Regions from separate parts of the Caldimonas hydrothermalis genome, predicted to be linked through region 2. Evidence: predicted binding sites of a transcription regulator. Region 2 holds the regulator's gene; each other region holds the start of a gene.

Region 1 (6,517 bases), on a different contig from region 2:
GCACACTGCCGAAACATGAGATGAGACAAGGCACCGCCCGTTGGCCGTGCCCGCAAGGAAGGTGCACCATGGCCCGCTTCTCGCTGCCCCCGTGGAACCGCGCTCCCGCCCCGCAGGAGCCGGTCTATGAACCCGACCCCGCCGACCTGGGCACCGAGCTCGGGCTGGAGGTCTGCCTGGGCGGCACCGTGCCCGCCCCGGCCCACCATGGCCGCAGCGACGAGGACCCGCTGGGGCGTCGCGTCGAAGATCTGTTCAGCCACTACGGCGTCTGACACACCCCGGGCCCGCCCTCGGCGGGCCCCCAGCCGGGGCGGGGTGTGCCCGCCCCAGGAGATGCCCGTCGGTTCACTGGGGCATCACCACCGTGTCGATCACATGGATCACCCCATTGCTCGCGGTCACGTCCGTGGCCGTCACGCGGGCATTGTTCACCGTCACACCGCCGGTCGTACCGAGAGTCAGTTCCTGGCCCTGCACGGTCTTGACCTTGCCGGCCTTGACGTCCGCGGCCATGACTCTGCCGGGCACGACGTGGTAGGTCAGCACCGCGGTCAGCTTGGCCTTGTCGGCCAGCAGCGCATCGAGCTGGGCTTTGGGGATCTTCGCGAAGGCCTCGTCGGTGGGGGCGAACACCGTGAACGGCCCCGGGCCCTTGAGCGTCTCGACCAGGCCAGCGGCCTGCACGGCGGCCACCAGGGTCTTGAACGAGCCGGCCGCAATCGCGGTGTCGACGATGTCCTTGGCCCAGGCCGAGGCGCTCAGACCCAAGCCCAGGGCGGTGGCGATCAGCAGCTTCTTCATGGCAATACTCCTTGGAGGGATGAGGGTTGGAGATTCAGGGCGCCACCGGCGGCAGCAGCACGCGGTCGATGACATGGATCACCCCGTTGCTCGCCACCACGTCGGTGGCCACGAGGTTGGCGGTGCGCGAGCGGCCGTCGGTGATGAGAAGGTCGGTGCCCACGCGGAAGGTGTCGCCCTGGAGCGTCACCACATCGGCCGGCCCGCTGCTCACGAGGGCCGCCACCTCGGCCGCGCGCACCTCGTCGCCCACCACGTGATAGGTCAGGATGGCCGCCAGATCGGGCGAGGCCAGCAGCTCGTCCTTCGTGAGGTCGAGTTCGTCGAGGGCCGCCGTGAAGGCATCGTTCGTGGGAGCGAACACCGTGAAGGGCCCGGCGCCCGACAGCGTGTCCACCAGGCCGGCTTCCACCACGGCTTCCACCAGCACCGAGAAAGCCGGGTTGAGCTGGGCCATCTGCACGAGGTTCAGCACGCCGGGGGGCACCAACACCTTGTCGATGACGTGCACCACACCATTGCGGGCGTCGAGGTCGGCGGTGGTGACGGTGGCCGTGGTCCCGAGTTCGTCGGTGAGCCTCACGCCGCCGGTGAGGCTCAGGTCCAGCGCGGCGGGACTGCCTTCGAAGGTGTAGAGCGTGTTCAAAGAGCCGGCCGTCAGGGCGGTGGACGGGTTGTCCCCGGCCACCACGTGGTAGGTGAGGATCTTCACCAGGGCATCGGCCGGCAGGGCGTTCACCAGCGCCGCACCGTCGGCCAGGCCGATGGCGCGGGCCGCCGCGTCGAAGGCCGCATTGGTGGGCGCAAAGACGGTGAGCTGGGTGTCGCCCGAGAGTGTGCCCACCAAGTCGGCCTTGACCACCGCGGCCACCAGGGTGCTGAAATTCGCATCGCTCTGGGCGACCTCGACAATGCTGGGCGCCGCCGTGGTGTCCTCGTCATCGTCACCGCCTCCGCAGGCGGCAAGGAAGGCGACCGACGCGGCCGCCACCAGGTACTTGAGCCATCGAGTCATGGGGTTCTCCTGAAAGGAATCCAGAAACGCCCCTCCCGCCGGGTCCGAAGTCATCGGGCACACGCTTCGGTCGCCGAGCAGGAAATATAACTCGTCAGTTCATAATTTCAACTTCTTAGTTTGTCATACGACCGATCAGTTAAAGTTTGACGATCGGGTATGTCTCGTCGCCGGGAGGTCTACAATGCAGCCTATGGCCCGCATGTCGTTCAAGGAACAGGTGCTTCGCGCTCGCGAGGACGCCATCGTCTCGTCGGTCAACCGTCTGCTGGCGGAAAAGGGCTTCGAGGTGATGACGGTGGACGAGGTCGCCGCCGATGTGGGCATCGCCAAGGCGAGCCTGTACAAGCACTTCACCTCCAAGGAAGAACTGGCGGCCGCGGCGATGATCCGCGTGCTGCAACGGGCGCTGGACTTCACCGCGCCGCTGGATGCGGACGCGGGGCTTGCGCCCATCGACAAGCTGCGCGCCACCGCCCGCTGGACGATGGAGGTGCAACTGGCCGGCGAGATGCCTTCGCTGCCCTCGCAGAACTCCAGCCTGCGCCAAGCCCTGATCGCCCACCGTGGCTACATGGACCGGCTGATCGCGCTGAGCGACCGGCTGGGGGCCTGGATCGTCGCGGCGCAGGCCGATGGCCAGATCAACCCGGCCCTGCCGCCCGAGGTGGTGCTCTACACCCTGTTTGCGCGTGCCTGCGATCCGGTGCTGGGCTTCCTGAAGGCCGGCGGCCAGCACAGCGACGCGCAAATCATCGACTACCTGCTGTCGACCTGCTTCGACGGTCTGCGCGGACCGGCGCCGGCCAACGCCGCGGAGCACTGAACCCGGCCGGGCGCTGGGCCTCAGCGCACCAGCATCACCGGCGTCTTGCAATGGGCGATCACGTAGGTCGCCACCGAGCCCATCACGAGGTTGCCCAGCGTGCCGTGGCCGTGCGAGCCCATGACCACCAGGTCGAACTTGCCAGCGCCCGCCATCTTGGCGATGACCTCACCGGGATGGCCGACCTTGTGCAGGGTCTTGGCCTTCAGGCCCTGCTTGTCGAAGAAGGTGCGCACCGGCTTGAGCACCTTCTCGGCCTCGTCGGCGTAGTACTCGGCCAGCGTCTCCTTGTCGATCACCGCTGCCGCGCGCGGGGGCACGGCCGGCACGGCGGTCAGCACGGTGTAATCGTGCCCGCCGCCGAACAGTTCGTCGTGCGCAGCCAGATAGCCCAGCATGCGCTTGGTGTAGGCACTGCCGTCGACGGCAACGAGGATCTTCATCGAAACGCTCCTGAGAGGGAATGTTGCAAGCTTCTCATCACCGCGACGGGGCGGACTTGATGGGCATCAAGATCATACGCAGCTTGCCGTTGCCCCCCTGCTTCCCCCTTCTGAGGGATGGGGGCCTCACGACAGAGGCGGTACAGTGGCTGGGTGCTGTCACACGGGGCTGACACCAAGAAGTCGCCGCCGCCGCACAGGCGCCCTCGAGGTGTCGCACGGCGGGCCAGTATCACAGTCTCCCAACGACGTCCTTCACAGGACTTCCTCGCCCACCCTCGCGGTGGGCGTTTTTTTCGCCAAGCTCCGCCCGGGCCGCGGCCGGCCTTGGCGATGGTCAAGGCGCAAAGCCTGCGGCCAGGGTGTCGCGCAGGTAGGCCACCAGGGCCTGCACGGCGCGCGGCACCACCGGGCTGTAAGGACGGATCGCATAGAGCCGCTCGCCAAAGGCCCCCACCGGCCGCCAGCGCGGCAGCACGGCCACGAGGCGGCCACCGCGCAGCGCAGCCTGGGCGCTGAAGTCGGGCAGCACCGCCAGGCCCAACCCGCCCAGCACCGCCTCGCGCAGCACCTCGCTGTTGTTGGCCGCGAAGGCCCCCCGCACCGGCACAGTCACGCGCTGGCCGTCGGCCGATTCGAACGACCAGGTGGTCGTCTCGCCCGGGCGGGGATAGGCCAGGCAGTCGTGCGCGACCAGGTCCTGCGGATGAGCGGGTGTGCCGCGCCGGCGCAGGTAGGCCCGGCTGGCCACCAGCCAGGAGCGTGTCTCGCACAGGGTCCAGGCCACATGGGTGTCGGGGGGAGCGGCGGTGTGGCGCACCGCCAGGTCGAAGCCTTCCTGAGCCAGCGAGACCAGGCGGTCGGAGAGGTCCATCTCGATGCGCACCTGCGGATGGCGGCGCAGGAACTCGGGCAGCCGCGGCACGATCTGCTGGCGCCCCAGCGCCACCGGCGCACTCAGGCGCACCAGGCCGCGCGGGGCACCGGCCAGGTCGCGCACGTTGGCAAAGCCGCGCTCGATCTGCGCATAGGCCTCGCGCGTGGCATCCACGAGCTGCTGGCCCGCCTCGGTCAGGCGCACCGAGCGCGTGGTGCGCTGCACCAGCGGCACGCCGGCGGCCCGCTCGAGTTCGGCAATGCGCTGGCTCATCGCCGCCTTGGAGATGCCCAGGCGGCGCGCAGCCGCGGTGTAGCTGCCCTGCTCGGCCAGTTCGCCCAGGGCATGGACATGGCCCCACAGGGCCTCGATGCGCTCGCCCAGCATGATTGATCTCACGGTGTTGGTGGTGATTGTTCATGCTAATGAACAATGTGGTCAGCCGCCAGCGCTTGGAAGGCCCGCAGTGGCGGCCTAGACTGGGTGCATCGCCGACCCTTCAGGAGAACGACATGGGCGCCCCCGACCTGCAACTTTCCACCACCGTGGCCCACTGGATCGCCGGCCGTCTCACGCCCGGCACGAGCGGCCGCACCCAGAGCGTCTACCACCCGGCCTCGGGCACGGTGGCGCGCGAGGTGGTGCTGGCCGGCCCCGAGGACGTGAACGCCGCGGTGGCCGCAGCGCAGGCGGCCTTCCCCGGCTGGGCGGCCACCCCGCCGATCCGCCGTGCGCGCGTGCTGTTCAAGTTCCTCGAACTGCTCAACCAGCACCGCGACACGCTGGCCGCGATGATCACCGCCGAGCACGGCAAGGTGTTCACCGACGCGCAGGGCGAGGTCACGCGCGGCATCGAGATCGTCGAATTCGCCTGCGGCATCCCGCAACTGCTCAAGGGCGATTACACCGAGCAGGTGTCCACCGGCATCGACAACTGGACCATGCGCCAGCCCCTGGGCGTGGTGGCGGGCATCACGCCGTTCAACTTCCCCTGCATGGTGCCGTGCTGGATGTTCCCGGTGGCGATCGCCTGCGGCAACAGCTTCGTGCTCAAGCCCAGCGAGCGCGACCCCTCGCCCTCGCTCTTCATGGCCGAACTGCTCCGGCAGGCCGGTCTGCCCGACGGCGTGTTCAACGTGGTGCAAGGCGACAAGGTGGCGGTCGATGCGCTGCTGGCGCATCCGGACGTGAAGGCACTGAGCTTCGTGGGCTCCACGCCCATTGCGCAGTACATCTACGAGACATGCGCCCGCCACGGCAAGCGCGTGCAGGCGCTGGGCGGCGCCAAGAACCACATGGTGGTGATGCCCGACGCGGACCTCGACCAGGCGGTGGACGCCCTGATCGGCGCGGCTTACGGCTCGGCGGGCGAGCGCTGCATGGCGATTTCGGTGGCGGTGCTGGTCGGCGAGGTGGGCGACCGGATCGTGCCCCGGCTGGCCGAGCGCACGAAGCAACTCAAGATCAAGAACGGCATGGAGCTCGATGCCGAGATGGGCCCCATCGTCACGAAGCAGGCGCTCGAGCGCATCGAGGGTTACATCGCCCACGGCGTGCGCGAGGGCGCGCAGCTCGTGGTGGATGGCCGCGGCTACACGGTGAGTGGCCACGAAAACGGCTTCTGGCTGGGCGGCACGCTGTTCGACCGGGTGACCCCGCAGATGAAGATCTACCGCGAGGAGATCTTCGGCCCGGTGCTGTGCTGCGTGCGCGTGAAGGACTTCGCGCAGGCGGTGGCCCTGGTCAATGCCCATGAATACGGCAACGGTGTGGCCTGCTTCACCCGCGATGGCCATGTCGCCCGCGAGTTCGCCCAACGCATCGAGGTGGGCATGGTGGGCATCAACGTGCCGATCCCCGTGCCGATGGCCTGGCATGGCTTCGGGGGCTGGAAGCGCTCGCTCTTTGGCGACATGCATGCGTACGGCGAGGAGGGCGTGCGCTTCTACACCCGGCAGAAGTCGGTGATGCAGCGCTGGCCCGAGAGCACGCCCAAGGGGGCCGAATTCGTGATGCCCACGGCACGCTAAACCCGCCGGCTGGGCCTCGTGCACCTTTCTTCGGCGCTCAGCGACGAGCGCCCGGCAGGCTTGGGCGCAAGCGCGCTCAGCAAATGCTCGCGGAAGGCCAGCGCGATCGGCGACGACTGCTTGCCCCTGGGGGTGACCAAGTACCAACTGTTCGGGATCGGAAAACCCTGGACCGGCAGCTCCACCAGGTTGCCCGGTGCCATGTGGGTGAGCGCGTGCCGGCTCAGGATGGCCAGGCCCAGGCCCGAGAGCACGGCTTCCTTGATCGCTTCGTTGCTGGCGATCGTGAGCGTGCGGCCCAGCGTCCAGCCTTGCTGGGCCAGATGCCTTTCGATGGCATGGCGCGTGCCCGAACCGGGTTCGCGCATCAGCAGCCGCTCGCCAGCGAGATCCGTCCAGCGCAGCCGGCGACGGCGGGCCAGCGGGTGGTCCTGCGGGGCGATCACCACCAGCGGGTTGTCGGTGAGCCACTGCGCCTCGATGTCCAGTTCACGGGGCGGATGGCTGAACACGTAGAGGTCG
Region 2 (6,517 bases):
GACCAATGTGATGCCGCCGCATGCCGGCAAACTCACCGAGCCGCAGATTCACGTGCTGGCCGCTTACGTCTGGGGCCTGTCACGCACCGGCGCCGCCTCATCCCGCTGACCCCTCGCATCGACGGTTCCCTTCCTTGAGCAGCACCGAATCACGGGTCATCCCGATCCAGCCCGCGCCCGAGGACGGCGACGCCGCCAGCCAGATGGTGTCGCTGTACCAGAAGCAGGAGAAGATCTACGCCCGCGCCGTCCACGGCTGGTTTGCCGCGTGGCGCTGGGCGCTGGTGTGGATCACCCAGCTCGTCTTTTATGGGCTGCCCTGGCTGGAATGGAACGAACGACAGGCGGTGCTCTTCGACCTGGCTGCACGGCGCTTCTACATCTTCGGACTGGTCCTGTACCCTCAGGACTTCATCTACCTCGCGGCGCTGCTGATCATCAGCGCCTACGCGCTGTTCCTCTTCACGGCGGTGGGCGGGCGACTGTGGTGCGGCTATGCCTGCCCGCAGACGGTGTACACCGAGATCTACATGTGGGTGGAGCGCAGGATCGAGGGCGACCGCACCGCGCGCATGCGGCTCGACCAGGGCCCATGGACCCTCGAAAAGCTCTGGCGCAAGACCGCCAAGCAGGCCGTGTGGATCGCCATCGGCCTGTGGACCGGCTTCACCTTCGTCGGCTACTTCACGCCGATCCGGGAGCTCGGCGCGTCGGTCCTCAGCCTGGGCCTGGGGCCCTGGGAATGGTTCTGGATCCTTTTCTACGGCTTGGCCACCTACGGCAATGCCGGCTACCTGCGCGAGCAGGTGTGCAAGTACATGTGTCCCTACGCGCGCTTCCAGAGTGCGATGTTCGACCGGGACACCATGATCATCACCTACGATGAGGCCCGAGGCGAACCGCGTGGCTCGCGCCCCCGCAAGGCCGATCCGAAGCAGCTCGGACTGGGCCACTGCATCGACTGCACCCTGTGCGTTCAAGTCTGCCCCACCGGCATCGACATCCGCAAGGGCCTGCAGTACGAGTGCATCGGCTGCGCTGCCTGCATCGATGTATGCAACGGCGTGATGGACAAGATGAACTACCCGCGTGGGCTGATCCGCTACTCCACCCAGAACGGCATGGCCCAAGGCTGGACGCGGGCCCAGATGTTCAGGCGGGTGCTGCGCCCGCGGGTGCTCGTCTACACCGCCATCCTCGCACTCATCAGCGCCGCCTTCGTCGGCAGCCTGGTGCTGCGCAGCCCCTTCAAGGTGGACGTGATCCGCGATCGCGGGGCGCTGGCGCGCATCGTCGAGGACGGCTACATCGAAAACGTCTATCGTCTGCAGATCATGAACGCGCTCGAGCAGCCTCAGCGATACCGGGTCAGCGTGTCCGGCCTGGAAGGCCTGCGCGTGGTCTCCGAACCGCAAATCGAGGTGGACAGTGCGGCCGCGCGCTGGCTGGCCGTGCGCGTCCAGTTGCCGCCGCACCATGCCGAGCCGCTGCGCGGCCGCTCCAGTCCGATCGAGTTCCGCATCGATCGCCTGGCCCAGGGCGACGAGCCCGAGCGCAGCGTGAATGAGCGATCCACGTTCCTGGTGCCGCGTTGAGTGGCCCACCCGAGGAGAATCCCATGCGCCGACCACTTGCCAAGCATCCCGACCCCCGGCCGCCGGCTGCGCCGTGGTGGCGTGAACCGACGATGTGGCTGGTGGTTGGCGGGCCGCTGGCCGTCGTAGCCGCCTGTGTCGTCACGATCATCCTGGCCATCGGGCACCCCGACCCGGTGCTGCAGCGCGGGCCCGCCGCGACCGCGGCTTCCGGCGCTGGCACTGGCGGGCAGGGCGACCTCAGGCTGATGCCCGCGCACCAGGCACGCAACCACACCGCCACGCCCGTCTCGGCCCTGCCGGGCCGAGGCGAATGAGACGGCCGGTGGCGCACTCTTTCCCCCGGCAAGGCGAGCGGGCGATGAAACTGTCCTGGATGAGCATCCTCTGGCCAGCCTTCCTGATGGCCGGCGTCGTCGAGATGGTGGTGTTCGCGATGGTCGATCCGCAGGACCTGCACTGGTTCGGCGGCGCCCCGGTCGACCTCTCGGCCTCGGCGGTCTATTCGCTGGCCTTCTTTTTCTTCTGGGCAGCCTTCATTGTGGCCGGCGCGATGATGCAGATGCTGGCCCGCCCGCCGGAGCGAGGGCGCGAGGGCGCCTGAACCCGGCGCGCGCGGCTCAGCAGGTGCTGTGGTTGATGAGGCGGCGCAAACCGTCCTCGTCCAGGATGCGGATCTGGCGCTGCTTGACCTCCAGCAGGCCGTCTTCCTGAAACTTCGAGAAGGTGCGGCTGACCGTCTCCAGCTTCAGGCCCAGGTAACTGCCGATCTCCTCGCGGGTCATGCGCAGAATCAGCGAGGAGGGTGAAAAGCCTCGCGCCTGCAGGCGCTGCGTGAGGTTGAGCAGGAAGGCCGCCAGCCGCTCCTCAGCGCGCATGCTGCCCAGCAGCAGCATCACGCCATGGTCGCGCACGATCTCACGGCTCATGATCTTGTGGAACGAACTCTGCAACTCCGTGAACTCACGTGAGAGATGTTCGAGCTGCTGGTAGGGGATCACGCAGACCTGCGAATCCTCCAGCGCCACCGCGTCGCAGGTGTGCCGGTCCTGGCTGATGGCATCCAGCCCCAGCAGCTCCCCGGCCATCTGGAAGCCCGTGACCTGGTCGCGCCCGTCCTCCGAGGACACCCGTGTCTTGAAGAAGCCCGTACGCACGGCATACAGCGACTGGAATGGGTCGCCGGCATGGAACAGAGCCTCGCCGCGCTTGACGCTGCGGCGCGAGGCCACCATGTGATCCAGCTTCTCGAGGTTGGGGCGTGACAGGCCCACCGGCAGACACAGCTCGCGCAAATTGCAGCTCGAGCAGGCGACCTTGAGGGTTTCGAGTTTGATCATGCGCGTCGGCCTCTCCTTGACGTTCATTATGGACCCCTGGGCGTCCCCAGACACGCTTCGGGACCGGATGTTCCCGCCGGCAGGTCGCGAAGTCCGGGCGGTGGCGCAGGCCGAGGGGGCCCAGAAGGGCGCCAGGCCGGTGTCGGGGGTCGTGTCGAGCGACATGATTGATGCTCCTCAGGCAATGCAACCGATTGTTCAGGAGCCCCCCCGGCAGGGACTTGAGCAAGATCAAGTCCCGCGCCGATGGCTCTGGCACAGTGCCGCCATGACGCCCGACCCCGCCCTGCCGATCTCCCCCGACGTCTTGCAACGTTTCGACGTTCCCGGGCCCCGTTACACCTCCTACCCCACGGCCGACCGCTTCGTCGAAGCCTTCGGGCCGGCCCAGCTCGAGCAGGCCCTGGCCCAACGGGCGGGTGGGGTGGGCCCCCTGGGCGGGCGGCGGGCGGCGTTGTCTTTGTACGTGCACATTCCGTTTTGCGAGTCGGTGTGCTACTACTGCGCCTGCAACAAGATCATCACCCGCCATCACGAGCGGGCGGCCGAATACCTCGATGCCCTGGAGCGCGAGATCGGGCTGTATGTCGACGCCCTGGGTCGTGAGCAGCCGGTCAGCCAGCTTCACCTCGGTGGGGGCACGCCCACCTTTCTCAGCGACGAGGAGCTGGCAAGGCTGATGCAGAGCCTGCGCTCGGCCTTCCGGCTGGTACCCGGCGGAGAGTACAGCATCGAGGTCGATCCCCGCACCGTCTCGCCTGAGCGGCTGTCCCGCCTGGTATCCCTCGGCTTCAACCGCATCAGCCTGGGCGTCCAGGATTTCGATCCCGAGGTACAGAAGGCGGTGCATCGCGTGCAGGCCTTCGACAGCGTCGCCGGGCTGATCGAGCGCGCGCGCGAGCTCGGCATCGAATCGGTCAACGCCGACCTGATCTACGGGCTGCCTCGTCAGACCGCGGCCTCCTTTGCCCGCACGCTGGAGCTCATCGGCCAATTGCGCCCCGACCGCATCGCACTGTACGGCTATGCCCACCTGCCGGCGCGCTTCAAGCCGCAGCGGCGCATCCAGGCCGCGGAGCTGCCCGGTGCGGCGGACAAGCTGGCCATGCTGTCTGCGGCCATCGCGAGCTTTGCCCGGGCCGGCTACGACTACATCGGCATGGATCACTTTGCCCTGCACACCGATGCACTCGCCGTGGCCAAACGCCAGGGCCGGCTGCACCGCAATTTCCAGGGCTACAGCACCCAGCCCGATTCCGACCTGATCGCCCTGGGCGTGTCGGCGATCGGCCGGCTGGGCAGCCACTACAGCCAGAATGCGAAAACCCTGCCCGAGTACTACGATGCCCTGCGCCAGGGCCAGTTTCCGGTGGCGCGCGGCCTGGCACTCACCCGCGACGACCTCGTACGCCGGGCGGTCATCATGGCGCTGATGTGCCAGGGCCACGTCGCCTTCGAGTCGATCGAGCTGTCCTACCTGATCGACTTCCGCCGCTATTTCGCCGCCGAGCTGGCCCAGCTCGAGCCGATGGCCGAACAGGGGCTGTTGCGCATCGAAGCCGACGGCCTCCACGTGTCACCGGCCGGGTGGTACGTCGTGCGCGGCATTGCGATGGTCTTTGACAAATACCTGCAGGCCGAACGCAGCCGCGAGCGCTTTTCACGCATCATTTGAGGATGAACTCCGCCTTGCTGTTCAGCGCCTGGCTGATGGGCCTGGCCGGCAGCGTGCACTGCACGGCGATGTGCGGTGCCGCCACGCTGGCCATCGGTCGCACCGGAGCGCGTCTGTGGGCGTTCCAGGCCGGGCGCCTGCTGGGCTATGGCGCGGCTGGCGCGCTGGCGGCCGGCGCGGTGCAGGCCTTGCAGTGGGGGGCTGCGCAGGTCAGCGTGCTCAAGCCCTTCTGGGCCATGTTCCATGTGGCGGTGATCACGCTGGGGCTGGCCCTGCTGTGGCGGGGCCGTCAGCCGTATTGGCTCGACGCTCTGGCCCATCGCGTCTGGCAGCGCCTGCGCCACGCCAGCCTGGGAGGGTGGCTCGCGCACGGCGCAGCCGTTCCGCTGGCTGCCGGCCTGCTGTGGGTGCTGCTGCCCTGCGGCTTGCTGTACTCGGCCCTGATGGTGGCGGCCCTTGGGTCCTCCGTGGCCGAAGGGGCCGCGGTGATGCTGGCCTTCGCGCTGGGTTCCGCGTTGGGCCTGCAGGCCGTGGCGCTGGCCTGGCAGCGCCTGCGCGGACAAGCCTTGGCGGTCCGGGGAACCTGGGCGGTGCGTGCCGCCGGCGCGATCCTGGCCGCCACCTCGGCCTGGGCGCTGGGGCATGGCCTGTGGATGAGCTTTGGCGCACCGGTGTGCCGATGAGTCTGTGCGAATGGCGCCTGGACACCGCGCCGGCCCGGTGGCGCACCCCGTCGGCCAGGCACGCGCTGGCTTAGAATCGAACGTCTAAAACACACCCTCACCCCGAGTTTTCCATTCGGTTTTGCGCGGAGCTTGCGACATGTACCAGCACATCAAGGTGCCCGAGGGCGGGCAGAAGATCACCGTCAACAAGGACTTCTCGCTCAACGTGCCCGACAACCCCATCATTCCCTACATCGAGGGCGATGGCACCGGCTTCGATATCACGCCCGTGATGATCAAGGTGGTGGATGCGGCGGTGGCCAAGGCCTACGGCGGCAAGCGCAAGATCCACTGGATGGAAATCTACGCCGGCGAAAAGTCCACCAAGGTCTACGGGCCTGACGTCTGGCTGCCCGAGGAGACCCTGCAGGTCCTGAAGGACTATGTCGTTTCGATCAAGGGCCCGCTGACCACCCCGGTGGGCGGCGGCATCCGTTCGCTCAACGTGGCGCTGCGCCAGGAGCTCGACCTGTACGTCTGCCTGCGCCCGGTGCGCTACTTCAAGGGGGTGCCCTCGCCGTTGAAGGAGCCCGAAAAAACCGACATGGTGATCTTCCGCGAGAACTCCGAGGACATCTATGCCGGCATCGAATGGGCGGCCGAGTCCGAGCAGGCCAAGAAAGTGATCGCCTTCTTGCAAAAGGAGATGGGCGTCAAGAAGATCCGCTTCCCCGAGACCTCGGGCATCGGCATCAAGCCTGTGTCGCGCGAAGGCACCGAGCGCCTGGTCCGCAAGGCGATCCAGTACGCCATCGACAACGACAAGCCCTCGGTGACCCTGGTTCACAAGGGCAACATCATGAAGTTCACTGAGGGCAGCTTCCGCGACTGGGGCTACGCCCTGGCCCAGAAGGAGTTCGGCGCCGAACCGATCGATGGCGGCCCGTGGTGCAAGTTCAAGAACCCGAAGACGGGCAAGGACATCGTCATCAAGGACGCCATCGCCGACGCCTTCTTGCAGCAGATCCTGCTGCGTCCGGCCGAGTACTCGGTGATCGCCACGTTGAACCTCAACGGCGACTACATCTCCGATGCGCTGGCCGCGCAGGTGGGCGGTATCGGCATTGCCCCGGGCGCCAACCTGTCCGACTCGGTGGCCATGTTCGAGGCCACCCATGGCACCGCGCCCAAGTATGCCGGCAAGGACTACGTCAACCCCGGGTCCGAGATCCTCTCGGCCGA
Region 3 (6,517 bases), on a different contig from region 2:
CGCAGCAAAACGCCGCGCTGGTGGAACAAGCGGCCGCCGCCGCCGACAGCCTGGCCCAGCAGGCCCGCCGTCTGGTGGAGGCCGTCTCCCAATTCAAACTGAGTGAACACGAGGCGGCGCAGGCCATTGCCCGCGCCCAGGCCTCCAGTGCGCAAGCCCTCGCCCCCTCGCCGCGCGATGCCGGCGACGACGATGGTTGGCGCACGCACTGAGGCACGGCCCGCTCACTCCTCACTCAGAAGCGCCCGGCCTGGAAACGCTGCTCCAGCACGCTTTGCAGGGTGTGGACGACGTCGAAGGCCTCCTTGAGCTGGCGGCGCTCGAAGTTGGACAGGCGGTCGACGACGAGGAAGTTGTCGGGCGGGTGGCCTTGCGCCATCTGGCCGGCCTGGTGGCGGATGCGCATCGCCGCCAGGAACTCCAGCGCCTGGCGCAGGTCGCGCACGCCGTCGGCGCTGATCTCGCCGCTGTCGGCCGCACGCTGCAGGCGGTCTTGCGTGTTCACCTCCTCCAGCGCCCCGGCCAGGGCATAGATGCGCGCCAGGTCGACGATGGGCACGATGCCGGAGTGCTTGAGGTCGATGGCACCGCGGTGCTCGCCGCTGCGGATCGGCGCAATCCCGCCGAACAGGCCCCGCGGCGGCCGATGGGCCAAGGCGTTGCCCACCATGTAGGCCAGGAAGATGCCGTTGCCGCGCGTGCGCTCGAGCATGTCGCTGCGCACCTGTTCGAGCAGCTCGGTGCGGCCGTGCACCGCGCGCAGGTCGAAGAACACGCAGGTGAGCATCAGCGCCTTGGGCTCGGGCTCGTCGATCCAAGTGCGGAAGTACTGACGCCAGCGGCGTTGGGGCTGGCGCCAGGCCGGCGTCATCGCCATCATCTCGCCGGGGCAGTGCACATAGCCGCAGGCCGCCAGGCCATCGCAGACGAAGCGTGCGAAAGCCTCGAAGTAGGCGCCGTGCCGGGCTTCGTCGTAGCCGTCGTCGAGCACCAGGCAGTTGTCCTGGTCGGTCTTGGCGGTTTGCTCGCAGCGGGCCTGCGAGCCGGCGGCCACCCAGACGTAGTCCACCGGCGGCGGGCCCAGGCGGCTTTCGGCGAGGTGGATCAGCCGGGCGGTGAAGGCATCGGTGACAGCGGTGATCAGGTGGCCCGTGGCATGGGCCGAGGCGTCGGCCGCCGCGAGGTGGCGCTGCAACTCGGGCAGGCGCCGGCTCACGCGCACCAGCCCCTCCAGATTGGGCTGCTTGTGGATCTCGCCGACGAGATACACCGCGGTGGTGCCGTGCCGCTCGGTCAGGTCGCGCACCGTGACCAGGCCGGTGACGCGCTCTCCGTCCATGAGCGGCAGGTGGTGGATGTTGTGCCGCGCCATCAGCATCAAGGCCTCGATCGCGGGGCGGCGCTCGTCCAGGGTCAGGGGCGCCAGCGTGGCGATGTCCATGACCGGGCGCGACGGATCGAGCCCGGCCGCCACGACCCGGTTGCGCAGGTCGCGGTCGGTCACCAGGCCGAACAGGCGGCCCTGCTCGACCACCAGCACCGACGACACCCCCTGCTGCTGCATGAGCTGCGCCGCCTCGCGCACGCTGGCCGTGGGCGGCACCGTGACGGGATCGCGCCAGCGCAGGCCCGACAGCGGTTCGCTCAGCAGGTGCAGGTGCTGCTCGCGCCCACCGGGCGCCGGGCCGGGGACGGTCGGGTCGGGGGGAGGCCAAGGTGCGTGCATGGCCCCATCATCGCCGGCCAGCCCCGGCCTGACCAGAGGGGTACCCTGAGCAAGCTCAACCGCGCTGGCGCTCGCTGGCATAGACGGCCGCCTGCACACGCGAGCTCAAGCCCAGCTTGCGCAGGATGTGCTGGACGTGGATCTTGACCGTCGTCTCGGCGATGCCGAGTTCGCGGGCGATCTCCTTGTTGCTGGCCCCCCGAGCGATCTGGCCCAGGATCTCGCGCTCGCGCGGCGACAGGGTGTCCAGCGGCTCGGCCGCGGCCGGTTCAGGCGGCGCGGGCGCGCCGGGGGCGGCGTGCAGGGCCTGGAAGGCCGCCACCAGCTTGGCCGTCAGTTCGGGGCTGACGACCGAGTCGCCAGCCATCGTGCGCTCGATGGCCCGCACCAGGTCCGGGCCGTCGATGGTCTTGAGCACATAGCCGCGTGCACCGGCCTTCAGCGCCGCGGCGAGGTCCTGCTCGTCCTCGCTGACGGTGAGCATCAGCACCTTCGCACGCGGTGCCACCTCACGCAGGCCGGCCAGCGCATCCACACCGTTCACCCCGGGCAGGTGGTTGTCCAGCAGGATGAGGTCGGGCTGCAGTTCGCGTGCTTGGCGCTGGGCCTGCCCGGCATCGCCGGCTTCGCCCACCACCTGCAGCCGCGGCTCCAGGCCCAACAGGGCCACGATGCCGCGGCGAAACAGGGTGTGGTCATCGACGACCAGCAGGCGGATGCGGGCAGGAGCAGCAGGCATGGGCAGGGGTGGGTTCAGGCGGCCAGCGCTTGGGCCGGCACGGCCGGACCGGGCAGGGTCAGGACCACGCGGGTGCCGTGGCCGGGCTGGGTGTCGATGTGCACCGACGCGCCGATGCGGGCCGCGCGCTCGCGCATGATGCGCAGGCCCACATGGGTTTCGTCGGGGGGGGCTGCAGCGGCATCGAAGCCCACGCCGTCGTCGCGCACCTCGAAGCGCCACACCGGGGTCTGCTGCACGTCCACCCAGACTTCGCGGGCCTGTGCATGCTTGCGCACATTGGACAAGGCTTCCTGCACCACGTGCAGGACCTGGATCTGCACGTCCGGATCGAGCGGCAGGCCATGGCCATGCATCGACAGGTGCGCCCGCATCCCGCTTTGCAACTCGAACTTCTGCAGCGTCGCGCGCAGCGCCGGCTCGATGTCCTCGCCGCTGGCGCGGGTGCGGAAGTGCAGCAGCAGTTCGCGCACGTCGTTGTAGCTCTCGCGCACGCCGGCATCGAGCTCGCCCAGCACCCGCTCCACCGCGTCGGGATCGGCGCGGCGCAGGGCCTCGCGCAGCAGCTGCACCTGGATCTTCAGAAAGGCCAGCGACTGGGCGATGGAGTCATGCAACTCCTGCGCCAGCAGGCTGCGCTCCTGGGCCACCGCGGCCTCTTTGCCCAGCGCCTCGGCGCGCAGGCCCTCCATGGCCCCGGCCAGATGGGCCGCCAGGGCCTCGAGCAGGGATCGTTCGTCCTCGCCCAGTGCGGTGTCGCTGCGGAAGAAGAGATCCACCTCCCCCAGCAGCCGGTGCTGCAGCCGCACCGGCACCGACACCAGGGTCTGGTAGCCAGCCTGCGCGCACAGATCCCGTCCGGAGGGTCGGGACGAGACGATCGGAATGACCCGGGTGCTCGCGCCGTCCACGGCCTGGCCGCAGTGGCAACTGCCGGTCTGCACGCACTGCTCGTGCTCGCTCATGAACTGGGGCAGGCCGTCGCCGGCCAGCAGCAGATAGCGCTGGTTGGCCTCGTCGGACCAGCGCACGGCCACCGCGTCGGCCCGCGCCAGGCGCCGCACCTGGCGCGCAAACCCCTGGGCCAGCTCATCCAGCGTGGCGGCCTCGGCCAAGAGCGCGCTGGTCTCGTACAGTGCGGCCAGGCGCTCGCGCTGCTGTTCCAGCCGGGCGGTCTTCTCGGCCACCCGTCCTTCCAGGTTGGCATAGAGCGCCTGCAGCGTCTGCGCCATGCGGTTGAAGCCGCGGGCGAGCTGATCGAACTCCTCGCTCGATCCTTCCTCGACCCGCGCAGCAAAGTCCTGCGCCTGCACGCGCTGCAGGCCGCGCTGCAGGCGGTTGAGCGGATGGATCACGAACAGGTGGCCGGCATACAGCAAAGCCACCCCCACCGCGATGGCCAGTGCAAGGATGCCCAGTTGCACGGCGTGCAAGATGGCCGTCCACAAGGACAATTGCTGCTCGATGGCGCCGACAAAATCATCGATGGCCCCCACGAAGCGTTCGACGTCGCCAGAGGCGGCCGACGGTACAGCGCCCTGCCAGCGCTCGCGCAGGCTGCGCCACTGGCTGCGCACGGCGTCGAACCGGCTGCGGGTGGCCTCGTTCCAGGGTACGAAGAGCGGGCGGGAGGGGTCGCCGGTGAGCAACAGCTCCAGGCCCTGGTCGAATCGGCGCAGCCGTTCCTCGATCACGGCCGGGTCGGCCCGGCGCTCGACCTCGAGCGCGAGCTGGTAGCTCTTCATGCGCAGCCGGCCGGCCTCATTGACCGCGGCCGCCCCCCCCTCGATCTGCCAGGTGATCCACAGCGTCAGGCCGATCGAGGTCAGCGCGGCCAGCAAGAAGGCCGTGCACAACAGGGCCAGTTTGGCCCACAGCGTCCCCGGATGGCGTCTCATGCGGCCACTCTAGGCCGCAAGCCGGCCGCCTGGCTTGATCCGCGTCAAGTCCTCAAGAGCTCAGCCGGGTGCGGCCGCCATCTGCTCGCGCAGCACACGCGCGGTGGCCTCATCGGCCGGGAAGAAGGGCCGGGAAGAAGGTTTCCAGGGCCAGGTCCAGTTGCGACAGGTGGCGCTGCTGGCGCCAGTGGCGCAGCAAGGCGCCCACGTCGGTGCGCGCGCGGCCTGTCTCGCCACCCGCCGAGGAAGGGTTGCGTGTCATGGCCGCCAGCTTATCCGCGCGATCGCCGCATGCCCATGACCTGTGAGGTCATCGCCTGCGGCCGGCGCGCTCAGCTCAAGCCGTTGACGGGCAGCGCGGCCCCGTGCAAGGCGCGTGCCGCCGGCGAGGCCAGGAAAACGATGACCTCGGCCAGATCCTGCGGGGCCACCCAGCGGGAAGGGTCGGCGTCGGGCATCGCGGCCCGGTTCTCCGGCGTGTCGATGATCGTGGGCATCACGCAGTTGACATTGATGCCGTGCTCACGCAGTTCCATCGCCATCGCCTCGGTCAGACGCACCACGGCGCTCTTGGAGGCGCAGTAGGCCCCCATCTGCGCGCGGCCCTGGGTGGCACTGGCCGCTGCCACCTGGATCACCTTGCCCGCCCTTGCGGCCAGCATGTGCGGCACCACCGCGCGCGCCGTGTGTACCACCGTGCGGGCATTGAGGTCGAGCAGGAAATCCCAGGTCGCATCCGAGGTTTCATGCACGGCCTGCCCCATGCGGAAGCCGCCGGCGATGTTGCACAGCACGTCCAGACGGCCGAAACGCTGCAAGGCCTGCTGCACGGCCGCCTCCACCTGCGACGGATCGAGCAGGTCGGCCGCAAGCGTCAGGCGGGTGGCGTCGTCGGCCCCGTAGGCCCGCTGCAGGGCCGCAGGCTCACGATCGAGCAGCACCAGGCGGGCGCCGCGCTGTGCAAACGCCCGGGCCACGGCGCGGCCGAGATTGCCGGCCGCGCCGGTGACGAGGACGGTCTGTTGGCTGAAGTCCATGGGGAAGCACTCCTGTGTTTCGATGCACATGCGGGCTGGCATGTTAGAGCCTGTCAGCGCGCCGGTTCGCAGCGGGCGCACCGCCCGAGCTGCCCACCCTTGCCGAACAGGGCTTCCCGGACGTGGACGTGGGCGGCTGGTTCGCCGTGGTGGCCCCGGCCGGGCTGCCAGCGGCCCAGGTGCAGCGCATCCACGCCGCCGTCGTGGCTGCCTTTGCCGACCCCGAGGTCAAGGCCGCGATGGCCCGCCAGGAAAACATCATCCACCCCACCTCACCCGAGGCCGCACTGCAGTTCTTCAAAACCGAGCAGGCGCGCTACGCCCGGCTGGTGCAGAAAGCTCAAGTGAAGCTCGATTGAATCCCCCCACGATGCGGCGGCCCGCCCGCCGCCGCGCCGAGGCACCGTCATGAACACTTCATGCGAGGATAGGAGTATCGAAAGTCTCTCGGTCCCATCCCGCCCATGCAAGAACCGGTTCGCCTCCAGACGACTGCCGACGCCCTCGCAAACAGCGACCTGCCCGATCCCGGGCGGCGCCGCTGGCTCAGTCGAACGGTGCTGGCCTGTGCAGCGCTGGTCGGCTGTGCGCAACGCAAGGGCCCAGGGCCCGATGAGGCCGCCGCGCCCGCTCAAGTGGCGCCCTTCTCGGCCTCGGCACCCGACGGCCGGCTGCCAAGGGGCTGGGAACCCTACGTCTTGCGCCGAGACAAGCGCCCGACCCGTTACGGCACCGAAGCGCACGACGGCCGCACCGTGCTGCGGGCCGACTCCCTCGGCGCGGCCACCGGCCTGCGCTGCCCGGTAGACATCGATCCGCTGCACGCCGGCCGGCTGCGCTTTTCCTGGAGGGTCGACGACGTGGATCCTCGCCTGACCGTGACCGATCCACGCATCGACGATGCGCCCGCGCGCGTGATCCTGGCCTTCGATGGAGACCTGCGGCGGCTGTCGCTGCGCGACCTGATCTTCTACGAGCAGGTCGAGGCTTTCACCGGTCAGCGCTTGCCCTATGCCAGCCTGATGTACGTCTGGGACGGCCGGGCGCCCCGCGAAACGGTGGTCCAGTACGCCCGCAGTGGACGCATCCGCTACCTCGTCGTCGACAGCGGCACGCA

Evidence for each region. Region 2 encodes FNR, which switches genes on or off when oxygen is low (the NO sensors DNR and NnrR bind a similar motif). Its sites were predicted from a motif close to TTGATNNNNATCAA; they were not measured.
Region 1: the regulator FNR is predicted to act here: its motif matches at 3,145-3,158, upstream of AC1ECW_RS02430 (universal stress protein).
Region 3: the regulator FNR is predicted to act here: its motif matches at 4,398-4,411, upstream of AC1ECW_RS00145 (type IV pili methyl-accepting chemotaxis transducer N-terminal domain-containing protein).

The regions. Positions count from the first base shown of each region.
Region 1 covers NZ_JBWQXA010000001.1:492,172-498,688, forward strand. The annotation lists gene AC1ECW_RS02410 (hypothetical protein) at 69-275, shown strand; gene AC1ECW_RS02415 (fasciclin domain-containing protein) at 349-804, opposite strand; gene AC1ECW_RS02420 (fasciclin domain-containing protein) at 839-1,819, opposite strand; gene AC1ECW_RS02425 (TetR/AcrR family transcriptional regulator) at 2,013-2,645, shown strand; gene AC1ECW_RS02430 (universal stress protein) at 2,666-3,088, opposite strand; gene AC1ECW_RS02435 (LysR family transcriptional regulator) at 3,426-4,352, opposite strand; gene AC1ECW_RS02440 (CoA-acylating methylmalonate-semialdehyde dehydrogenase) at 4,478-5,995, shown strand; gene AC1ECW_RS02445 (LysR family transcriptional regulator) at 5,992-6,517, opposite strand, start outside.
Region 2 covers NZ_JBWQXA010000012.1:37,524-44,040, reverse strand. The annotation lists gene ccoP (cytochrome-c oxidase, cbb3-type subunit III) at 1-109, shown strand, start outside; gene ccoG (cytochrome c oxidase accessory protein CcoG) at 204-1,595, shown strand; gene AC1ECW_RS14095 (hypothetical protein) at 1,619-1,912, shown strand; gene AC1ECW_RS14090 (hypothetical protein) at 1,957-2,199, shown strand; gene fnr (fumarate/nitrate reduction transcriptional regulator Fnr) at 2,216-2,962, opposite strand; gene hemN (oxygen-independent coproporphyrinogen III oxidase) at 3,204-4,610, shown strand; gene AC1ECW_RS14075 (sulfite exporter TauE/SafE family protein) at 4,613-5,293, shown strand; gene icd (NADP-dependent isocitrate dehydrogenase) at 5,433-6,517, shown strand, end outside.
Region 3 covers NZ_JBWQXA010000001.1:29,982-36,498, forward strand. The annotation lists gene AC1ECW_RS00130 (methyl-accepting chemotaxis protein) at 1-212, shown strand, start outside; gene AC1ECW_RS00135 (DUF294 nucleotidyltransferase-like domain-containing protein) at 236-1,726, opposite strand; gene AC1ECW_RS00140 (response regulator) at 1,782-2,465, opposite strand; gene AC1ECW_RS00145 (type IV pili methyl-accepting chemotaxis transducer N-terminal domain-containing protein) at 2,480-4,363, opposite strand; gene AC1ECW_RS00150 (hypothetical protein) at 4,473-4,625, opposite strand; gene AC1ECW_RS00155 (SDR family oxidoreductase) at 4,696-5,400, opposite strand; gene AC1ECW_RS00160 (tripartite tricarboxylate transporter substrate-binding protein) at 5,490-5,759, shown strand; gene AC1ECW_RS00165 (DUF3047 domain-containing protein) at 5,865-6,517, shown strand, end outside.